3 regions of the Rhodococcoides sp. S146-33 genome follow, and region 3 is predicted to be linked to each of the others. Evidence: predicted binding sites of a transcription regulator. Region 3 holds the regulator's gene; each other region holds the start of a gene.
The links. The regulator HspR, encoded in region 3, represses chaperone genes until heat shock. The targets are predictions, from matches to a motif close to ANNTGAGTNNNNNNNACTCANNT.
Positions count from the first base shown of each region.

Region 1: a site for HspR is predicted at 3,613-3,635, ahead of clpB (ATP-dependent chaperone ClpB). Genes of this name have one in related genera too.
Region 2: a site for HspR is predicted at 2,117-2,139, ahead of lon (endopeptidase La). Genes of this name have one in related genera too.

Region 1 covers NZ_JCAJWY010000001.1:1,709,341-1,714,973, reverse strand. Annotated here, with positions in the region: gene AC5WEY_RS08260 (DUF5666 domain-containing protein) at 9-917, opposite strand; gene clpB (ATP-dependent chaperone ClpB) at 1,009-3,555, opposite strand; gene AC5WEY_RS08250 (globin domain-containing protein) at 3,803-4,966, shown strand; gene AC5WEY_RS08245 (hypothetical protein) at 4,984-5,633, opposite strand, start outside.
Region 2 covers NZ_JCAJWY010000001.1:629,022-634,654, reverse strand. Annotated here, with positions in the region: gene AC5WEY_RS03010 (pentapeptide repeat-containing protein) at 1-22, opposite strand, end outside; gene AC5WEY_RS03005 (MmcQ/YjbR family DNA-binding protein) at 66-449, opposite strand; gene AC5WEY_RS03000 (putative protein N(5)-glutamine methyltransferase) at 534-1,295, shown strand; gene AC5WEY_RS02995 (type 1 glutamine amidotransferase domain-containing protein) at 1,344-2,045, shown strand; gene lon (endopeptidase La) at 2,152-4,467, shown strand; gene AC5WEY_RS02985 (ABC transporter ATP-binding protein) at 4,624-5,633, shown strand, end outside.
Region 3 covers NZ_JCAJWY010000001.1:118,557-124,189, reverse strand. Annotated here, with positions in the region: gene dnaK (molecular chaperone DnaK) at 1-1,200, shown strand, start outside; gene grpE (nucleotide exchange factor GrpE) at 1,197-1,844, shown strand; gene dnaJ (molecular chaperone DnaJ) at 1,876-3,054, shown strand; gene AC5WEY_RS00585 (heat shock protein transcriptional repressor HspR) at 3,054-3,470, shown strand; gene AC5WEY_RS00580 (FAD-binding oxidoreductase) at 3,557-4,303, shown strand; gene AC5WEY_RS00575 (MarR family winged helix-turn-helix transcriptional regulator) at 4,322-4,723, opposite strand; gene AC5WEY_RS00570 (MFS transporter) at 4,720-5,633, opposite strand, start outside.

The DNA.
Region 1 (5,633 bases), 1.6 Mb from region 3:
GCGGGTTGCTATCCGCCGAGATTCGGAGTCTCGATGATGACGTTCGCTCGAATCGTGCCGTCCTCGACGGCTTCTCCCTGCACAACGACAAAAGCACCGACGGTCAACGACGCCAGATCTGCACCGGACAACGAGATTATCTGGGTCTGCGGCGTCGACTGAATCGTCACTGGAGCACCGTCGAGTCCGTTGATGGTGAGCGTCGAACCGTCGTTGGCAGTGATTGTTCCCACCGACGAACCGAGTTGACCGAGTATCTCGGGAATGCCGCCCGGGATGAGTTCGGGCGTGGTCGTCGCACCCGATTCCGTGGGACTCGGCGTGGTCGTGGGCGCACTCGACGGCGAGGGCCGGACGGACGTCGACGGCGCAGCAGCAGTGGTGCTCGACTCGTCCGATCCACCGCTCAGAAAGGAAATTCCGAAACCCACGACGATGACGAGGACAACGAGACCGATCAGGGCCAGAACCCACGGGCGAGGTCCCTTGCCACCCGAATCGGCGGCGGGTTCCGCAGCGGGTGGCCCGCCGAACTGCTGGGGTTGGGCGAACTGCTGGGTGTCGTAACCCGACGCCTGGCCGTACGGCGGCTGGCCGTACTGCTGGGTCTGGCCGTACGGCGGTTGGCCGTACTGCTGAGTCTGGCCGTAGGCCTGATTTGCTGCGTCCTGTTGATCGGGGTCGTACGGCGGCAGCGCCTGCGTCGGCTGATACCCCGGCGGATAAGCCTGTGGATCTTGGTTCTGCTGGGTCGGGTCCTGATAGCCCGGATTCTGATAGCCCGGATTCTGATAGCCCGGGCTTCCGTACGCCTGAGTCGGATACGCCTCTGTGGGATGGGCGTCGTCGGGTCGGTTGCGCTGTGCCGCATCCTGGTCGCGCTCCCGCGGTGACCGTGGGTCGTCCGGATTCGTCATGCCACGAGGGTACCTACCCGGCAATACGCAGGTGACGACACAGAACGGGCCCACACGAGCAGTGCTCGTGTGGGCCCGTCTCGCAGACCTGCTAGCCCAGGATGAGTCGTTCGCCGTCCGGGCTTGCATTGACCGACACCACATCGCCGTCATGGACGTCCCCGGCGAGCAGCAGCTTCGCCAGTTGGTCTCCGATGGCCTGCTGAATCAGTCGACGCAGCGGCCGAGCGCCGTAGAGCGGGTCGTAACCTCTCGCAGCGAGCCACATCTTCGCCGGCGACGACACCTCCAGCGTCAGACGGCGAGCGGCAAGACGCTTGGTGAGGAAGCCGAGCTGGATGTCGACGATCGACTCGAGCTGGTCCTCGGACAAGGCGTCGAACACCACCACGTCGTCGAGGCGGTTGACGAACTCGGGCTTGAACGAGCGCCGCACCGCGTCCATGACCTGCTCCTTGGTGCCGCCGGCCCCGAGGTTGGAGGTGAGGATCAAAATCGTGTTACGGAAGTCGACGGTCCGGCCCTGGCCGTCGGTGAGGCGGCCCTCGTCCAATACGGCGAGCAGGATGTCGAACACATCGGGGTGCGCTTTTTCGACCTCGTCGAACAGCACCACGGTGTACGGACGCCTTCGCACGGCCTCGGTGAGCTGCCCGCCGGCCTCGTAGCCGACGTAGCCCGGAGGTGCACCGACGAGCCGGGCGACGGCATGCTTCTCGCTGTATTCGCTCATGTCGATCCGCACCATCGCGCGTTCGTCGTCGAAGAGGAACTCCGCCAACGCTTTTGCGAGCTCGGTCTTACCCACACCGGTGGGACCGAGAAACAGGAACGATCCCGTCGGCCGGTTGGGGTCGGCCACACCTGCGCGTGCGCGTCGGACTGCGTCGGACACCGCCTGCACCGCGTCCTTCTGTCCGACGACTCGCTTGCCGAGTTCGTCTTCCATGCGGAGCAGTTTGGCGGTCTCGCCTTCGAGCATCCGGCCCGCCGGGATTCCGGTCCAGGCCGCCACCACATCGGCGACGTCGTCCGGCCCCACCTCCTCCTTGAGCATCACGTCACCCTGAGCGGGCGACGCCTCGGTCTTGACGGCGAGTTCCTTCTCGAGTGTCGGGATGCGTCCGTACCGGAGCTCGGCGGCCTTGCCGAGATCGCCGTCGCGTTCGGCGCGATCGGATTCGCCGCGCAGGTTCTCGAGCTCTTCCTTGAGCACTCGCACCGAGTCGATGGCGTTCTTCTCGTTCTGCCACCGCGTGCTGAGCCCGGCCAGCTTCTCCTGCAGGTCGGCCAGCTCCTGGCGGAGCTTGTCGAGTCGAGCCTTCGACGCGTCGTCGGTCTCCTTGGCCAGTGCCATCTCCTCGATCTCGAGGCGACGCACGGCGCGTTCGACCTCGTCGATCTCGACGGGCCGCGAGTCGATCTCCATACGCAGACGGGACGCGGCCTCGTCGACGAGGTCGATGGCCTTGTCCGGCAGGAACCTGGCCGTGATGTACCGGTCACTCAGGGTTGCCGCGGCGACCAGGGCAGAGTCCGTGATCCGGACACCGTGGTGCACCTCGTAGCGTTCCTTGAGTCCGCGCAGGATGCCGACGGTGTCCTCGACCGAGGGCTCACCGACGTAGACCTGCTGGAAACGACGTTCGAGGGCGGCGTCCTTCTCGATGTACTTGCGGTACTCCTCCAGCGTCGTTGCACCGACGAGACGCAGTTCGCCACGCGCAAGCATCGGCTTGATCATGTTGCCCGCGTCCATCGCGGATTCGCCGGTCGCGCCGGCTCCGACGATGGTGTGCAGCTCGTCGATGAACGTGATGACCTGGCCTGCGGAGTTCTTGATGTCGTCCAGCACGGCCTTGAGCCGCTCCTCGAATTCGCCACGGAACTTCGCGCCCGCCACCATCGAACCGAGATCGAGCGAGACGACGGTCTTACCGCGCAGGCTCTCCGGAACGTCACCGGCGATGACGCGCTGGGCGAGTCCTTCGACGATGGCCGTCTTGCCGACGCCGGGTTCACCGATGAGCACCGGGTTGTTCTTGGTGCGCCGAGAAAGAACCTGCACGACGCGCCTGATCTCGGTGTCGCGGCCGATGACCGGATCGAGCTTGCCCTCTCGGGCCAGCGCGGTCAGATCGGTGCTGTACTTCTCCAGCGCCTGGTAGGTGTTCTCCGGATCCGCGCTCGTGACGCGAGCGCTGCCACGGACGGCTTGGAAGGCGTCGCGCAGCTCGTTGGGTCCGGCTCCGTGTCCGGTCAGGAGCTTGGCGACGTCGTCCTGCCCTGTCGCTAGGCCCACCATGAGGTGTTCGGTGGAGACGAACTCGTCGTCGAGTTCGGTGGCCAGATGCTGTGCTGCGGTGATCGCGGCGAGGGTTTCACGGCCGAGTTGCGGAGTGGTGGTCGAACCGGATGCCGAGGGCAGGCGGTCGACGAGGTTCTGCGCTTCTCGACGCACCGTTGCGGGGTCGACGCCGACGGCCTTCAGCAAGGGTGTGGCGATGCCGTCGGTCTGATCGAGCAACGCCACCAACAAATGTGCCGGACGAATATCCGGGTTACCGGCCGCGGATGCGGCCTGCAAAGCAGCAGAAAGTGCTGCCTGCGACTTCGTGGTGGGAGTGAAACTGTCCACCGGTCACCTTCTTTCCAGTGTGGGGTTCTTGCGTGTCGCTGGGTACAACCATAGACAAGTTGAGTCTGTTCCGCTCAACCTTGATTTTCTCGTGCGCGTTTTGCGTACCTGGAGGGGCGCACAACGCGCACGAGGGCGCAGCCCTCTCGCGCGAAAGTCTCGATCGGTCTACTTTGGTGACGGTCGACAGTGGCGGTGTCATCGACGGCAGACTCGGTGGCGAAATCGGTGGGGTGGAGGTTGATCGATGCTCGACGCGCGAACGATCTCCCTGGTCCGTACCGGTTTCAAGTCCGTGGTCGCGTCGCCGGACGGCCCCGCCCGCCTCTCCAGGTCCTTCTACGCACATCTGTTCGCCGAGTACCCCGACTTCCGCGCTCTGTTTCCTGCCTCGATGGATTCGCTTCGCGAACACTTCGTACTGGCACTCGGCTACGTCTTCGAGCATCTCGACAACACCGACCGCGTCGAGCCGTTCCTCGAGCAGCTGGGCCGAGATCACCGAAAGCACGGCATCTCGGGAGCACATTTCCGCGCCGGCAGTTCGGCTCTGATCGCCGCATTCCGCTCGTTCGCGGGCAACGAGGTGTGGACCGACGAGGTCGAGACGGCCTGGCACGACGCCCTCACCGTGGTGAGCAACGCCATGGCCACCGCCGCCGACAACGACGAACTACCGCCGTACTGGACTGCCACCGTCGTCGAACACCAACGAATCCTCGACGATCTGGCGGTGGTGCGCCTGAAGACCGACGGCGAGATCCCGTACTTCCCCGGGCAGTACGTCAGCGTGCAGATCCCGCAGCGACCCAAACTGTGGCGATACCTGTCCCCGGCCATTCCGAGCAACCCGTACGGCGAGATCGAGTTCCATGTTCGACGCGTATCCGGTGGCTGGGTGTCTCCGGCCATGGTCGCCGAGACCCGGGTCGGTGATCGCTGGTCCATCAGTCCTCCGCTGGGCGGGATGCACGTCGATCGCGCGATCCACGAGGACGTGTTGATGATCGCGGGAGGCACCGGTCTTGCTCCGTTGCGTGCTCAGGTCATGGAAATGGCTCAGCGCACCAACAATCCGCGAGTGCATCTGTTCGTCAGCGGTACCTATCCGTGCGATCTCTACGATCTGGACACCTTGTGGCAGTTGTCGCTGTCGAATCCGTGGCTGACGGTTGTTCCGGTGACCGAAGAGCTCGAGGATCCATGGTGGTACTCCGGCCCGGCGCGCGAAATCCCATGGGGAATGCACCATCGACTCCAGGGCGCGGTCGGCAAGGTCGTCACTCGATTCGGCTCGTGGGCCGATCGCCAGATTCAGATCTGCGGGTCGCCGTCGATGGTGCGCACCACGCTGTACGCGCTACGCAAGGTCGGCACCCCGATGGAGCATGTTCAGCACGATCCATTCTGATTGTGCCGCAACGATATTCAGCTGGACAACGACTTCGGCGGACTGTCCTCGACGATGACGCCGGCCGCCAGGCGTGGCGTCCATGCCTCGGTGACCAGTCGGCCGTCTCCGGTGATGATGGCATCGGGATCGGGATCGATGAGGATGGGGTATCCGGTGTCAGCGGTGGCACCGACGTTCTGCACCAGCAGGCCGTTCTCGATCGTGTAGTGAACGTGCACCGGCTGCAGATCGCCGTCGAACGCCCACGGGCGGCCGATGAAGATGACGGCATTGCCGGCCTCGTCCAGCACCGACACCGAGCCGTCGTGCTCGAGCCGCAGACTCCACAACGGCGGCATCGACGTCGTGAACTCGAATCTGTGCGGTGCCTGCGGAGCGAGAAGATGAATCATCAGCAGAGCGCCGTCGCGCGGATCCCGCTGCGGCACAATGACTTCGTACGCGCCACACTCGTAGAACCTGGATCCGAACGGCCCGGGAATGCCGGTGCCGAGATCTCCTGCAATGACAAGTTCGAGCCGAATGCAGCCGGAGCCGTCCTCGGCTCGAAGAGTGATTCCCTCGGACGGATGCGGCGTGGGCGACTCGTCCCGCGGAGCGTAGGACAGAACGGCGCGCAGCAGCGGCTCGACCACCTCTGCATCGCCGTCGCGTGAGTCGAACG
Region 2 (5,633 bases), 510 kb from region 3:
GCAAGTTCTCGGGCGCATGCATACGTCCACTCTGTCCCTCGACGCAAGGCCGGGTCAAACGAGATTCACTCGGGTGGATCGAGAAGCGCGATCAGTTTCTTCGGTGCCCTGGTGCAGTAACTCTCGGTGATCAGCTCGCCGAGTTCGACGCGGTCCACGGAGCCGTCGAGTTTCATGCCGATGATCTCCGGACCCCAACCTGGAGCGAAGAAGCCGTGTCGATTCGACAATGCGTCGAGTTCTGTTCCGCGGGAACGGAAAACGAGGACGGTGGCCGGGCCGTCGGTACCTGCGGCCTTCGCGAACGCCGGCGGACCACCGTCGCGAATCTCGAGCAGGTGGGCAAACGTCCGACCGCGTATCCGCCAGCGGGTACCGACCCAGGCTTGCTCTTCGTACGTCTCGGGCAGCGCCAGGCATATTCGACGGACTGTGAAATCCCAGTTCATCGACCTCTCCTCTCCTGCCACATACCGGGCTACAGTATTTCAACGGGGCAGCTGGGCGCACAGCAATCCAGGAGGTCGTCCGCGGTGGAACCAGGGTTCGACGAGGTGGTGTCCGCGTTGCGCGCTGCCGGGTGTGTGTTCGCCGAGGAGGAAGCCGAGGTCCTCGTCGAGTCCGCCTCGAACCCGGGAGAGCTCGTAGAAATGCTGAGGCGTCGCATCGCCGGTGAACCGCTGGAGCACGTCGTCGGGTGGGTGTGGTTCTGTGGTCGACGCATCGCCGTCGAACCGGGCGTGTTCGTTCCCCGTCGCCGCACCGAGTTCCTCGTCGAATGTGTTGCCGCACTGCATCCTTCGGCGCTCCTCGACCTGTGTTGTGGGTCCGGTGCGATCGGGCTGTCGGTCCCTGGCGTCATCGAGTTGCATGCGGCCGATGTCGACGCCGCGGCGGTGGAGTGCGCCGAACGAAACCTCGATGCCGTCGGAGGCACCGTGTACCGCGGCGACCTGTTCGACGCGCTGCCGCAGGAACTGCACCACAGATTCGACGCGATAGTCGTCAACGCCCCGTATGTCCCGACGGGCGAGATCGGGCTGATGCCGAGGGAGGCGCGACTCCACGAGCCGCACGTCGCGCTCGACGGCGGCGTGGACGGTGCTCATCTCCATCGCCGTGTTGCAGCGCAGGCCCATGTGTGGCTGGCTCCGCATGGCAGTTTGCTCATCGAAACCAGCGCGCTACTGGCGAATTCGACGATACAGGCATTTTCGGAGGCGGGGTTCGCGGCCAGTACCAGCCAATCCGAGACGTTCGATGCCGTCGTGGTGATCGGTTCGATCAGCGAATAGTGATCCAACTCGTGTTTCGATAGCGGGTCTTGGTGGCATTCCCGGCCCATGACTACATTGCTGTTCGCTGTAACCGCTGCCGACCACTGGACCCTGAACGACGGAAGCAAGCATCCCACCGGGTACTGGGCCGAAGAGCTCGTCGAATCTCACCGCACCTTCGTGGACGCAGGATGGGACATAACCGTGGCCACGCCGGGCGGTAAAGCACCGGTCGTCGACGAGGGCAGCCTGGCAGTCGACGCCAACGGCGGTGACGAGCAGAAGGTCGCGGATCAGAAGAGCTACCTCGCGTCGATCGAGTCGATCCTGTCCTCGCCCGCCGTGCTGGAGGATCAGAAGGCCTCGGACTTCGACGTCGTGTTCGTCCCCGGCGGCCACGGCCCGATGGAGGATCTCGCCGTGTCGACAAGCTTCGGCGCGCTCGTGGTCGACTTCCTCGACGCGAACAAGGTGGTCTCCGCGGTGTGCCACGCGCCCGCCGCCCTGCTGCCCGCCGTGCGCTCCGATGGATCCTGGGCCTTCGACGGGTACGAGCTCACCGGTTTCACCGACGAGGAAGAGACCCAGGCCGGCCTTGCCGACAAGGCTCCGTGGCTTCTCGAGACCCGGCTGCGGGACAACGGTGCCAAGTTCGAGAACGCCGATGCGTGGTCGCCGCACGTGGTCGTCGACCGGAACCTCTACACCGGACAGAACCCGGCCTCGACGCGGCCGCTCGCGGAAAAGCTGGTCAGCTCGCTGAAGTAGTCCTCCCGGCGGCCGGTGTTCTGCCCACGGAGAACACCGGTCAGCGGCGGGAACATCACTACTGCTTTCGAAGTTGAGTCCGGATAGCTCAATCTTTGGAGGAGAAGTGACCGAAACCGTTCGAGTCCCCGTACTGTTCCTGACCGATCCGATAGTCCTGCCTGGAATGGTGGTGCCCGTCGAACTCGACGAGGCCGCACGCGCCGCCGTCGACGCAGCGAAGGCAAGCAACGACGGGACTTTGCTAGTCGCGCCCCGACTCGAAGATCGTTACGCCGCCTACGGCGTTCTTGCCACCATCGTGCAGATGGGACGCCTGGCCGACGGAAGGCCGGCGGCCGTCATCAAGGCCACGCGCCGCGCACACATCGGCCACGGGGTCAGTGGTCCCGGTGCTGCCCTGTGGGTGGAGGCCGAGACCGTCGTAGACGAAGCCGCGAGTGAGGAACTCAAAGCCCTTGCGGCGGAATACAAGCAGCTGGTAGTCGCGATGCTGCAACGCCGTGACGCCTGGCAGGTGATCGACTCGGTCAACAAGCTCACCGATCCGAGCGCGATCGCCGATACCGCGGGTTATGCGTCGTACCTCACCGACGTTCAGAAGCGCGACCTTCTCGAAACACCGGACGTGGCAACTCGATTGACGTCGCTCATCGACTGGACCAAGGCCCATCTGGCCGAGGTCGAGGTGAACGACAAGATCTCCGGTGATGTCCGCGAGGGGATGGAGAAGACTCAGAAGGAGTTCTTGCTCCGCCAGCAATTGGCTGCCATTCGCAAGGAACTCGGCGAGGACGAGCCCGACGGTGCCGACGACTACCGAGGCCGCGTCGAGGCTGCCGACCTGCCAGAGAAGGTGCGCGAACAGGCCCTGCGCGAGGTCGGCAAGTTGGAGCGTGCCAGTGATCAAAGTCCGGAATCTGGCTGGATTCGAACCTGGCTCGACACCGTGCTCGACCTACCGTGGAGCAACACCACGACCGACAACACCGATATCGATTCTGCCCGTGCAGTTCTCGACGCGGATCATCACGGACTCGACGATGTGAAGGATCGCATCGTGGAGTATCTGGCCGTCCGTGCGCGCCGCTCCGAACGAGGTCTGCAGTCCGTCGGCGGCCGCGGATCCGGCGCTGTCATGGTGCTCGCGGGCCCGCCCGGGGTAGGTAAGACCTCGTTGGGCGAGTCCGTTGCACGCGCGCTCGGCCGCACCTTCGTGCGCGTCGCTCTCGGTGGTGTTCGTGACGAGGCCGAGATCCGTGGGCACCGCCGCACCTACGTCGGCGCACTGCCGGGCCGAATCGTACGGGCCATCGGCGAGGCGGGGTCGATGAATCCCGTTGTGTTGCTGGACGAAATCGACAAGGTCGGATCCGATTACCGCGGTGACCCCAGTGCCGCTCTGCTCGAGGTGCTGGACCCGGCGCAGAACCACACGTTCCGTGATCACTACCTCGACCTCGATCTCGACCTGTCCGACGTGGTGTTCCTCGCCACGGCCAACGTGATCGACCAGATTCCCGGCCCGTTGCTCGATCGTATGGAACTGGTGACCATCGACGGATACACCGAGGACGACAAGGTCGTCATCGCCCGGAACTATCTGCTTCCCCGTCAGATGGACAGGGCTGCGGTCACGTCCGAGGAGGTGACGGTGACCGACGCCGCACTGCGGAAGATCGCTGCCGACTACACCCGCGAGCCCGGCGTGCGGCAACTGGAGCGTTTGTTGGCAAAGGCCCTACGCAAGGTGGCTACGAAACTCGTGGGTACCGCCGACGTGCTGCAGATCGACGAGCCGGATCTGGTGACCTACCTCGGTCGTCCTCGCTTCACCCCCGAGGCACACGAGCGGACCGAAGTGCCCGGTGTGGCAACGGGTCTGGCGGTCACTGGACTCGGCGGTGATGTGCTGTTCATAGAGGCGGCCTCGACGGACGGCGATCCCGGGTTGAAGCTCACCGGTCAGCTGGGCGACGTGATGAAGGAATCTGCGCAGATCGCGTTGTCGTACGTGCGCTCGCACGCAGCACAATTCGGTGTCACACCCGAATCGCTCGATCGCAGCATCCACGTGCACGTTCCGGCGGGCGCGGTGCCGAAGGACGGTCCGTCGGCGGGCGTGACCATGGTGACGGCGCTGGTGTCGATGGCCACCGGACGGCCGGTGCGATCGGACGTCGGCATGACCGGTGAGGTCACGTTGAACGGCCGGGTGCTGCCGATCGGCGGGGTGAAGCAGAAGTTGCTCGCTGCGCAACGAGCGGGGCTGAAGACGGTGTTCATCCCGGCGCGCAACGAACCGGATCTGGACGATGTGCCCGCAGAAGTGCTGGAAGCGTTGGACGTCCGTCCGATGACCGATGTCGCCGACATCCTGGCGCTCGCGCTGGAGCCCGCGTCAGCAGCCGCGGCGGCGTGAGACTGCACTACCCGTGGCCGGCCCCGAGTGCGACTCGGGGCCGGCTGCACGCCCAGTCCTGGTAAGGGCACCCGGGCTTGACCTCGAGCTATGTCGAGGTTCTACGTTGACGATATGAGGGCGACGACATGAGGGCGAACATATGAGGGTGAAGACATGAGCATGGAGATGACCGCCTGGAACCAGATGTATCGGTCGATGAACAGGCCCGATACTCGGTCGTCGTTCTCGAAGGAGACGGCTCGCAGGATTCTGACGTTCGCAGCACCACATCGCCGCGCTCTCGGCGGGTTCCTGGTGCTCAGCGTGGCATCCGCCGTGCTCGCGGTGGCCACGCCGGTACTGGCCGGCCGGGTGGTGAACGCCATCGTCGACGGACGAGAGTTGCGCGTGGTGGTGCTGCTGGCGATCGCAATCGCGGCGATTGCTCTGGTGGACGCCGTGGTCGGTCTGATCAATCGGTGGCTCTCGGCGAACATCGGCGAAAGCTTGATCCTGGATCTGCGGACCGCAGTGTTCGACCATGTCCAACGCATGCCGATCGCCTTCTTCACGCGAACGCGTACCGGTGCGCTCGTGAGTCGGCTGAACAACGACGTGATCGGAGCGCAGCGCGCATTCAGCACCACGCTCTCGGGAGTCGTCAGCAACCTGGTGACGTTGGCGCTGACCCTGGTGGTGATGATCGGAATATCCTGGCAGATCACGCTTCTCGCGTTGATTCTGCTGCCGGTGTTCGTGCTTCCCGCTCGCCGGATGGGCCGACGCCTCGCACGGTTGCAACGTGAAGCGGCCGCGCACAATTCGGCGATGAGCACGCAGATGACCGAGCGTTTCTCGGCTCCCGGGGCGACGCTGGTCAAGCTGTTCGGTCATCCCGAGCAGGAATCGGTCGAGTTCGCGGTCCGCGCCCGGCGTGTGCGCGATATCGGCGTCCGAAGTGCCATGGTGCAAACAGTCTTCGTGACGGCGCTGACCTTGGTCTCGGCGCTCGCTCTGGCCGTGGTGTACGGCTTGGGCGGCTTCTATGCCCTCCGGGGGTCACTCGATCCGGGTTCGGTTGTAGCACTGTCGCTTCTGCTCGCGCGGCTCTACTCACCACTGACCGCGCTGGCGAGCGCACGCGTGGAGGTGATGAGCGCTCTGGTGAGTTTCGAGCGGGTTTT
Region 3 (5,633 bases):
TTCAAGGCTCAGAACGGCATCGATCTGACCAAGGACAAGATGGCGCTGCAGCGTCTGCGCGAGGCCGCCGAGAAGGCGAAGATCGAACTGTCCTCCGGGCAGAGCACCTCGATCAACCTCCCGTACATCACGGTCGACGGCGACAAGAACCCGCTGTTCCTCGACGAGCAGCTCAGCCGCTCGGAGTTCCAGAAGATCACCTCCGACCTGCTCGACCGCACCCGCGCGCCGTTCCAGGCAGTGGTCAAGGACTCCGGCATCGCAGTCAAGGACATCGACCACGTCGTGCTCGTCGGTGGTTCGACGCGTATGCCCGCCGTCTCCGAGCTGGTCAAGGAACTCTCCGGTGGACGCGAGCCCAACAAGGGCGTCAACCCGGACGAGGTCGTGGCCGTCGGTGCTGCACTGCAGGCCGGTGTCCTCAAGGGTGAGGTCAAGGACGTTCTGCTCCTCGACGTCACGCCGCTGTCCCTCGGTATCGAAACCAAGGGTGGCGTCATGACCAAGCTCATCGAGCGCAACACCACCATCCCGACGAAGCGTTCCGAGACCTTCACCACCGCTGACGACAATCAGCCCTCGGTGCAGATCCAGGTCTTCCAGGGTGAGCGCGAGATCGCCTCGCACAACAAGCTCCTCGGCTCCTTCGAGCTGACCGAGCTGCCCCCGGCCCCTCGCGGCGTCCCGCAGATCGAGGTCACCTTCGACATCGACGCCAACGGCATCGTGCACGTCACGGCCAAGGACAAGGGCACCGGCAAGGAAAACACGATCAAGATCCAGGACGGCTCCGGCTTGTCCAAGGAAGAGATCGACCGCATGGTCGCCGACGCGGAAGCTCACGCTGACGAGGACAAGGCTCGTCGCGAAGAGGCAGAGGTTCGCAACCAGGCCGAGTCCCTCGTCCACCAGACGGAGAAGTTCGTCAAGGACAACGAGGACAAAGTCGACGCCGAGCTCAAGGAACGCGTCGAAACCGCCATCGCCGACGCCAAGACGGCTCTCGCGGGCAGCGACATCTCGGCAGTCAAGACCGCCGTGGAGAAGCTCTCGACCGAGTCGCAGGCTCTCGGCACCGCCATCTACGAGGCTCAGGCCAAGGAGCAGGGCGGCGCAGAGGGTGGCGCGCAGGCCGCTGACGACGGTGTTGTCGACGCAGAGGTTGTCGACGAGCCCGCCGACGACACGGACAAGAAGTGACGTCGGACAACACCGAGCAAGAACCGGTCACTTTCGTGGACAAGCGAAAGATCGATCCCGAGACCGGTGAAGTACGGGAAGGTGACGCAGTTCCGGAGCCCCTCGTGGGCACCGGGGTTGCGCCCCAGCCCGACTCGGTGGACGAAGGGACCGTCGAGGGTGACGTGGTGGAAGACCCGCGTGACACGCAGGTCGCCGAACTCACCGCAGACCTACAGCGCGTGTCGGCGGAGTACGCCAATTACCGGCGTCGTACCGACCGTGAGAAGCAGACCGGAGCGGAGAACGCGAAAGCGTCCGTCGTCTCGCAGCTTCTTCCGGTTCTCGACGACCTCGAGCGAGCTCGCCAGCACGGCGACCTCGAAACCGGACCGCTCAAGTCGGTGGCAGACAAGCTGGCAGGGGTGTTCTCGAACATCGGCCTGTCCACCTTCGGAGCCGAGGGCGACGCCTTCGACCCGGCCATCCACGAGGCCGTCTCCCACGAGGGCGACGGCAGCAGTCCGGTCGTCGGAACCCTGATGCGGCCGGGCTACAAGCTCGGCGAACGCGTGCTGCGGACCGCAATGGTCGGCGTGGTCGACAGCGTTTCCGAGGGCACGGCAACAGAAGAATCGGATGCACCTGCGTCCGACGAGCAGTAAACAGACATAGCGCGAGAGGAGGAAACGCCCGATGAGCCAGCGGGAGTGGATCGAGAAGGACTTCTACAAGGAGCTGGGCGTTTCCTCCAGCGCGTCTGCAGAAGAGATCAAGAAGGCGTACCGAAAGTTGGCCCGGGACAACCATCCAGACGCCAATCCCGGCAACGCCTCGGCCGAGAACAAGTTCAAGGCGGTCAGCGAGGCGCATGCCGTCCTCGCCGACCCGGCCAAGCGCAAGGAATACGACGAAGCACGACGGCTGTTCGCCTCGGGCGGATTCGGTAGCCGCGGTGGCGGCGGTGGATTCTCGCCCGGCGCAGGCGGATTCGGTGGTGGCGGTCAGACCTTCGATGTCGGCGACATCTTCGGTCAAGGCGGCGGCGACGGCGGAATCGGCGACCTCTTCGGAGGTCTGTTCAATCGCGGTGGCGCGCAGCAGCGCCCCCAGAGCAACAGGCCCCGACGCGGCAGCGACGTCGAGACCGAGACCTCGCTGCAGTTCCGTGAAGCGGCACAGGGCGTTACGGTCCCGTTGAAGCTGACCAGCCCCTCCTCGTGCACCACGTGTCATGGCAGCGGCGCGAAGCCGGGAACCAGCCCGCGTGTGTGCCCCAAATGCAACGGCCAGGGTGTCGTGAATCGCAACCAGGGCGCGTTCGGCTTCAGTGAGCCGTGTGACGACTGCCGTGGCAGCGGGTCCATCATCGACGACCCATGCGCGGATTGCCGTGGAACCGGAGTGCAGAACCGCACCCGCACCATCACCGTGCGCGTACCGGCCGGCATCAGCGACGGGCAGAAGGTTCGGCTCGCCGGTCAAGGCGAAGCGGGTCTGCGGGGAGCGCCATCGGGCGACCTGTTCGTGACGGTACGGGTCAAGCCCGACAAGGTGTTCGGCCGCAACAACGACGATCTGACGGTGACCGTTCCGGTGAGCTACGGCGAACTGGTGCTCGGTACGACGCTGTCGGTGCCCACCCTCGAGGGTCGCGTCGGCGTGAAGGTTCCACCGGGAACCGTCGACGGCCGAGTACTGCGGGTGCGTGGACGCGGTATCCCGAAGAAATCCGGTACCGGTGACCTGATGGTGACCGTCAAAGTTGCCGTGCCGCAGAAACTGGACGATGCTGCTACCGACGCTCTGAAGAACTATCTGGAAGCCGAGAAGGCCAGCGGATTCGACCCGCGGGCCGGGTGGGCAGGTGTGTGATGTCGGTCCCTCCCGAGGGCGGATCTGCGAAAGCCGGTGGCGGACAAGCTGATCCCGACGCTCAGATCTTCGTGATCTCGGTGGCGGCTCAGCTGGCCGGAATGCATGCGCAAACGCTGCGGACCTACGACAGGCTCGGACTGGTCACCCCGCATCGCACCACCGGAGGCGGGCGACGCTACTCCCCGCGTGACGTTGCGCTGCTTCGTGAAGTGCAGCGACTCTCGCAGGACGAGGGCGTCAACCTCGCCGGCATCAAGCGCATCATCGAGCTCACCAATCAGGTCGAGGCTCTGCAGTCGCGGATCAGCGAACTGGCGCAGGAGTTGGCGGCCGTGCACGCCAGCTATCGCCGCGACCTGGTGCCGATCCAACGCAACGCTTTGGTGGTCTGGAAGCCGAAGCACCAGCGCTAGGTTCGTTCTACGTTTCTCCCGTTCACTTCGTCGCAAACGCGCGCGCGTTTGCCGCACACCCGACCCGTGCCCCTATCCTGGTCCGCATGCAGGCGTGGAGTTCGACAGTCGTTCAGTATCACCGCCTCAGGAACGACCTCGCGGTGATCAGACTCGAGGGCGATATTGTCCCGTTCACGGCAGGCCAGTCGGTATCGGTCACAGTTCCCCAGAATTCTGCTCTGACACGGCGATACTCACCCGCGCTGCCGCCTTCCCGAGACGGAAAATTGGAATTCCACGTCCGAGCCGTTCCCGCCGGTTGGGTGAGCGGATCGATCGTCAACGAAACGCGGCCAGGGGATATCTGGCAAATCAGTGATCCGAAGGGCGCTCTGCATGTCGACGACTCGGGCCGCGACGTCGTGATGATCGCGGGCGGCACCGGCCTCGCGCCGTTGCGGGCAATTCTGCTCGATCTCACGCGATGGGAGGAGCCACCCAACGTGACGCTGTTCGTCGGTGGGAAGTCGCCTCGCGACCTGTATGCCGGGGACATGCTGTGGTTGATGGCGTCGCAATTGCAGTGGTTGACCGTCGTTCCCGTCGTCGATCAACTGCACGAGCCGTGGGCTCCGGATCGATGGAACGACCGCATCCGGGACGAAATCGGTTCCACCACCGCGTTCTTCGAGCCCGAGCACTGCTGGGAAGGCAGTATGGCCGACGTGATCGCCACCCAGGGGCCGTTCCTCGACAGCCAAATTCTGGTGTGCGGATCCCCGGGAATGGAATCGGCGACCGTGCGCGCCCTCGTCGAAATCGGCACCCCAGTCGAGGCCATCCGCCGCTGAAGCGCTGTCCCAAGAGAATCAGGGCAGCTGCAGAATCCGGCGCAGATGGGCCAGATCCGCCTCAGACACCGTCGTGAATTCCGGCGGCGGAGCGTCGGCGATCGCTCTCGCTTCCTCGGCAAGGCGGCACCCGGCATCGGTGAGCCCGATGATGCGACGTCGGCGATCGTCGGGATCTTCGGTGCGCACCACCAATTCACGCTTCTCGAGCTCGCGCACGTTGAGGGAGACGTACGGCGCATCGGACGCGAGAATCTCGGCCAGCTCGGTCACCGTCCGATCACCCCCGAGCAACTTGGTGAGCAGCTTCGCCCGCAGAAAGCTCATCCCGGTGGCGTCGGCGACGGCTCGTCGGGTGTCGTGCTTCTCGAGCATCAATGCGCGCATCTCGCGCCACACATGCGCTGCATCGGCGGTCATACGAGCACCGGACGGCCGATGTTCTCGGCGGTCGCGCGGGCCCACCGGCCCGTGGTGACCACGGCGAGAACGGTGACGACCACGCCTGCGCCTGCGATGACGAACCACGCGGGCACGGCGGCGGCGGTGAAGCCGTCTGAGATCTCACCGACGATGCTCGCGGTGACGATGGAGCCGACGACGGCCACCCCGAGCGACTGACCCACCTGCCTGCTGGTCGACGCGATGGCGGACGCCACCCCGGCCTGGCTGCGCGGCATTCCGGATACCGCGGTGTTCGTGATCGGAGCGTTGACCATGCCGAAGGATATTCCGAAGATCACGTACGCCACCGCCAGCCACGCGAACGACGTCGTCGGCGTCAATCGGGTGAGCATCAGCGCAGAGGTCACGAATCCGATTCCGGCCACGAGCAGCGGAATGCGCGCGCCCAGGGTGCCGACGATACGGCCGGAGATCGGCGCGAAGATCAGCGTCATCAAAGCCATCGGGAGAGTGTAGAGACCGGCGTGCAGCGGCGAATACCCGCGCACATCCTGGAGATAGAGGGTGTTGAGGAACAGGAATCCGCCGAGGGAAGCGAACGCGCATACGGCGATCACCGTCGCCCCACTGAACGGTGCGCTGCGGAAGAACCTCAGTTGGATCAGCGGTTCCTCGATCCGCGACTCGACCACCAGCAGGCCGACGAGGGACCCGACTGCAATGGCACCGGTGAGCACGATCAGCGGCGATCCCCAGCCCTTCGCGGGACCTTCGATGATGGTGAACACCAGCGAGGCCAGAAACGCGAAGATGAGGAACTGCCCGGCCGGGTCGAACTTTCGTGCGTGTTCGGCTTTGGATTCGGGCACGAATTTCAGCGTCATCAGCAGGGCGAAGATGCCGACCGGCACGTTGATCCAGAAGA